Oligoflexus sp.: one gene and its partner. The protein of the gene in region 2 binds, or shares a complex with, the protein of the main gene of each other region. Links are inferred from orthologs where the notes say so. Each region holds a gene or a part of one and is shown on either strand. Other genes may lie near its edges.

Region 1 (2,702 bases), on a different replicon or contig from region 2:
AACGCCGCCGGATGCGATCGCGAAAGGCGCTGCGTTCCTCGTTATTCAAAGGCTTATGATGATCCAGATAAAGATCAAGTCGGCGACAGGCCAGGACATCACTGAGCAAAAGTTCGGCATCCAGCCGGGCGCTCGGTGAACCCTTTTCCTTGAGAAAGGGAATCGACCAGTCGATCACATCCTTGATGGTCCAGATCTGTTGGCTCATGATACGCCTTGCACCTTATCGAGTTCATTTTTAAGAAGTTCGGTCTGATGATAGGCTGCCAGAGCATCGACGATCTCCGCAAGGTCTCCTTCCATCACCTCACTCAATTTATAAAGAGTCAGGTTGATGCGATGGTCGGTCACGCGACTTTGCGGGAAGTTATAGGTTCGAATCCGTTCACTGCGGTCGCCGGAACCGACCTGGCTTTTCCGGTCGGCGCTGATGGCGTCGGCCTGCTCCTTCTGGGCTTTTTCCAGAAGGCGGGAGCGAAGAACCTTCATGGCTTTTTCACGGTTTTTGATCTGGGAACGCTCGTCCTGGCATTCCACGACAAGGCCCGAGGGCTTATGCAGAATGCGCACGGCCGAGTCGGTGGTGTTCACGTGCTGACCGCCCGCACCTGAGGAACGGCAAAGAGTGATTTCCAGATCCTTCGAGTCGATCGGCACATCATCCACTTCATCCGCTTCAGGCAGGATCGCCACGGTGCAGGCACTGGTATGAATACGGCCCTGGGCTTCGGTCGCCGGGACCCTTTGCACGCGGTGCACGCCGGATTCAAATTTCAGGCGGCGGTAAACCTTGTCACCCTTGATCAGGATGATGGCTTCCTTATAACCCCCGGTGGCCGATTCGGTCACCGACATGAGTTCGGTCTTCCAGCCGCATTTATCGGCAAAACGCGTATACATTCGCAGAAGATCAGCGGCGAACAGCGAGGCCTCCTCGCCACCCGTTCCGGCCCGGACTTCCACGATCACGTTGCGATCGTCGTTGGGGTCCTTCGGCAGCGTCAGGATCTGAAGCTCTTTTTCCACTTCCACCAAACGCAGTTCCAGGGTTTCGAGTTCTTCCTTGGCCATGGCGCGCAGTTCGGCATCCGGCTCTTCATTGAGCATCAGCTTCGCGGCATCACGATCGCTCTTGAGCTTTTTATATTCGCGGTAGGCGGCGATGATTTCCGCGTAACCGGCCCTTTCGCGGGAAAGTTTGGTGATCTCAGCCCCACTCAGTCCATCGCGGGACATCAGGCTGTCGATTTCCACAAAGCGGAATTCAATGGATTCAAGTTTATCGTACATTGGGGACTGAGCCTCCTGCTTGCCGTCGGTTCAAAAAGCGAAGCCCAAACCCTCTCCGACCAGATAGGGCCTTGGAGAGACTTTGGGCTGCCAAAACGCGGCGCAGAGATTAGCTGCGAGCGTATTTCTTCTTGAACTTCTCGATACGACCGGCGGTATCCATCAGCTTCTGCTTGCCGGTGAAGAAGGGGTGGCAGCTGCTGCAGATCTCGACGTGGATTTCTTTTTTCACCGAGCGGGTTTCGAATTTGTTACCGCAGGCGCAGATAACATTGGAAACCTGATAGTTCGGGTGAATTTCCTTTTTCATACTCAATTCCTTCCGCGCATCAAACCAGCCCTAGATGCTTCGCCAATCGAGCATCCCATGGGCTGGTGCTTTTGATTAACCGTTCATGGATTCCAGGAAGTCCTGGTTGGTGTTGGTCTTCTCCATCTTATTCAGAAGGAATTCCATAGCATCCACCGTGTTCAGAGGCTGCAGCAGTTTCCGCAGAATCCACATGCGGTTGAGCACGTCTTTAGGCAAGAGCAGCTCTTCCTTACGAGTCCCGGACTTGTTGATGTCCATCGCAGGGAACACGCGTTTTTCCGCCAGTTTGCGGTCCAAAACGAGTTCCATGTTACCCGTACCTTTGAATTCTTCGAAGATCACCTCGTCCATACGCGAGCCGGTATCCACAAGGGCCGTCGCGATAATGGTCAAGGAACCGCCGTCCTCAATATTCCTGGCTGCGCCAAAAAATCTTTTTGGTTTGTGCAGCGCGTTGGAATCTACACCACCTGAAAGAATCTTTCCAGAGGGAGGTACAACAGAGTTATAGGCTCGGGCCAGACGGGTAATCGAATCGAGCAGGATAACTACGTCATGTTTGTGTTCAACCAGACGTTTCGCCTTCTCGATCACCATCTCAGCCACTTGGACGTGGCGCTGGGCAGGCTCATCAAAGGTCGAGGAAATAACCTCACCCTTCACCGAGCGTTCCATGTCCGTCACTTCTTCGGGGCGTTCGTCGATGAGGAGGACGATCAGGATGGCTTCCGGATGGTTCTTCTCGATCGAGTGAGCAATATTCTGCAGAAGAACGGTTTTACCGGTCCGCGGAGGGGCCACGATCAGAGCACGCTGGCCTTTACCGATCGGACACATGATGTCGATGATACGGGTCGAATAGTTCGAGCCGCCCACTTCCATCTTGAATTTCTGCATGGGATAAAGCGGGGTCAGGTTGTCGAACAGGATCTTATCGAAACCTGGATCCGGAGCCGCGCCGTTCACCGCTTCCACTTTCAAGAGAGCAAAGTAGCGCTCGCTGTCTTTCGGCGGACGAATCTGACCCGAAACCGTATCACCGGTTCTCAGGTTGAAACGACGAATCTGCGAAGGCGATACATAAATATCATCAGGACCT
Region 2 (2,998 bases):
GTTGATGTCCGACATGCGGGGGATCAAAGGTGCCGCCGTAAAAAATCACCGACGGCGGGGAACGCTCCTGGGCCTCAGATACCAAAATCCTGATCCTCGCTTGCGCGTGACATCCAGACATAGCCTTCATCTTCAGCGCGCTTGGGGGCTGTTGGTGTTTCGACGACTTCCACCTTCTGCCTTTCTTCCTGCACCAGATTCCAAACACGGCGTTTGAAATCATTGACGCCGTCGCGGGCCACTGCGGAAAGACGGAGAACTTCGAGGCCGCGCTCTTTCAAAGGCGCTTCCACCGTGTCCCAATCAAAGTCCTCGGGCGCGATATCGCTCTTCGTCAGAGCGATCAGATGCTTTTTATTGGCAAGGCTTTCACTGAAAGAGCGCAGCTCATTTTCCAGCGTTTCATAGGCATCAAGAGGAGGCATTTCATCCAGGGCGAAAGGATCGATCACATAGACAACGACCTTCGTGCGCTCCAGATGCCGCAGAAATTCATGACCCAGGCCCTTGCCTTCGCTTGCGCCTTCGATCAAACCGGGAATATCCGCGGCCACAAAACTCGCGTTGCCCCATTCATCCATTTCGGGAACGGCCACAACACCAAGCTGGGGAATCAAAGTCGTAAAGGGATAATCCGCGATCTTGGGACGAGCCGCACTGATGCTGCTCAGAAGCGTGGATTTTCCCGCGTTGGGAAAGCCGGCAAAACCCACATCCGCAATCAGCTTCAATTCCAGGCGCAATTCCATCTCGACGCCTTCACCACCATTGGTGCTTTCGTGCGGAGCCTGGTGCGTTGCGGAAAGAAAGCGAATGTTGCCAAGACCACGCTTGCCGCCCGGTGCGAGACAAATTCTTTGTCCGTCTTCGAGTACTTCTGCGACGAGCTTGCCTGTCTCGGCATTGTAAGCCTGCGTTCCGACCGGAACGGGAATCTCAAGATCCTCACCGTTACGACCCGTGCAGTTATTGGTGCCGCCTTTGGCTCCATTTTCCGCTGCGTAACGCCGCCGATAGTAGAGTCCACTCAGACTGTTCAGCTGAGCTTTGCCCACGAGATAAACGCTGCCGCCGAAGCCGCCATCACCACCATCGGGTCCAAGTTTGGGCGCATTTTTGGCCGACTTAAAGCTGACCATACCCGGTCCGCCATCGCCAGAACGCACGGTTATTTCTGTTTCATCAACGAATGCCACAACTTGGCCCTCCGCATAGGGGGATACTTTTCAGGCTTGATTCCAATTGCAGGCGTGAAGGTGGGGAAGAATCAACAATCATCCTGCTCTGGCTCGTGCTTATACCGCTGAAGCCGAGAGAGGTCAAATTCGAACGTGTCAGAAGGTGAGAAATAACACGTTCGAATTTCGCTTAATCTCAGACTGGAACGACGCTGACTCTTTTGCGTTTCGAAGAGGTGTTGAATTCAACTTTGCCATCAACGAGAGCAAACAGAGTGTAGTCCTTGCCAGTTCCCACGTTGTTACCAGCGTGGAACGTACTGCCAACCTGACGGACGATAATGCTACCGGCCGTGATGGTTTCGCCGCCGTATACTTTTACGCCGCGATATTGGGGATTGGAGTCGCGGCCGTTCTTTGTACTACCGCCAGCTTTCTTGTGAGCCATGACGTTTACTCCTTGTTAGGGTCGCTTAGGATTTGATGCCGCTGATTTCAAGAACCGTAACCGGTTGCTTGTGACCGCGGGTGCGCTTGTAGTCTTTACGGCGTTTGAATTTACCGATCAGAACCTTCTTATTGAAAGTCTGGGTTTTCACCACAGCTTCAATGCTCGCACCGCTAACGAAAGGAGCGCCAAGCTTGGTCTTGTCTCCACCTACCAGCAAAATGTTAGAAAAGCTGACTTTGTCGCCTTCTTTTTTGCCTTCCAGAAAATCGACGGTAATTTGATCGCCTTGGCTAACACGGTACTGATGGCCGCCAGCTTGGAAAACGGCAAACATGAATATCTCCTTCCGATTCATCCGGGTTTGAACCACCCGAAAAGGTCTATCTATCGAGCTTAAACCTATTCAAAGAATAGGGATCCTAGCGAACTGAGGCTAGAGAGCGTCACATAATCTTAAATCAGCCCCTCGCTGTCAATAACAATTCACCTGAAATCCGCATGTGCGAAGCCCGCGGCGCATCCGCCACCAGGCAAATAGCGCCGTCTAAAAGGCTATAACTGCCGAGTCAGGAGAATCTCTTCGCTCTAACCCATGAATTTAAGTGAGTCGTATTTATGGCATGGTATGTGCTGATGAGTCATGGAAAGCCAAAACGGTGTATCGGCATGCGAGAAGGAAACTTGAGTCGTGACAAATATCAATAACAATAGTTTCACGAAAAGTTCGCGCGGATCGGATACCTGGACTGACAATTTGACAGTCAATGAATCCACGAACCCTCGCGCCGCACCTTCTGCGGACCCTGGACGCTCTTCACAGAAAAGCCAATTCGCGGAGCACCTCACTGCTCAGGCGCCCAAGACTGGCGCCGTGGCGCGTCCTGCCCAGCAGCCTCCCGTGAGGCCGCAAAGCCCGCGTCCGGCCGCTCCCCTCAAGGCTCAGCCCGTCCAGCAGGAGCAGGCTACGCCAAGACAGCCCGCCCCAACCCCGCGTCGCATGCAAAAATCGGAACCGACTGAGGCTCCATGGAATCGGTCCGCACCCGACACGACAAAAACCTTGGAAGCCGCCGTTCGCACGCCCGGCCCACGCCCGGAAAATGCTAAAGAGACCATAGCAGCAAAACCCAGTCTCAACATGGGTCAGACGCCTGTCCGTGCGCCAGCCGCCGAGGCCTCGGCACCGCTTGTGACGGCCACAGCTTCCATCATAACAAATACTGTGAGCGAGGTCCCGACCGAGGCTATGCCTGAGGCTTTGGAAGACTGGCAGCTGCGTCTTCAAGAGATGCTGGCCACAGGCAATCCTGAACTTTTCATGCAGCAAAATCCCGCTCTCGCGCTTCTCGCGGGACGCCTTGAATTCGTG

What was found. Proteins that work in one complex are often made in the same cells at the same time.
Region 1: rpmA (region 2) and rpmE share a complex: the UniProt entries of both Bacillus subtilis proteins name them as parts of the 50S ribosomal subunit. The link is inferred for Oligoflexus sp. from one-to-one orthologs.

What each region holds. Positions count from the first base shown.
Region 1 is NZ_DASTAT010000112.1:15,804-18,505, reverse strand. It holds rpmE (50S ribosomal protein L31), read right to left. Parts: upstream 1,601-2,702; coding sequence 1,400-1,600; downstream 1-1,399. Other genes in the region: rho (transcription termination factor Rho), read right to left, coding at 1,676-2,702; prfA (peptide chain release factor 1), read right to left, coding at 205-1,290; prmC (peptide chain release factor N(5)-glutamine methyltransferase), read right to left, coding at 1-208. UniProt on the Bacillus subtilis protein: Binds the 23S rRNA. While neither of the L31 paralogs is essential, this protein seems to function as the main L31 protein.
Region 2 is NZ_DASTAT010000140.1:17,225-20,222, reverse strand. It holds rpmA (50S ribosomal protein L27), read right to left. Parts: upstream 1,627-2,998; coding sequence 1,375-1,626; downstream 1-1,374. Other genes in the region: VFO10_RS29095 (flagellar hook-length control protein FliK), read left to right, coding at 2,318-2,998; rplU (50S ribosomal protein L21), read right to left, coding at 1,652-1,963; obgE (GTPase ObgE), read right to left, coding at 75-1,196; VFO10_RS29115 (nicotinate-nicotinamide nucleotide adenylyltransferase), read right to left, coding at 1-85. UniProt on the Bacillus subtilis protein: Plays a role in sporulation at high temperatures.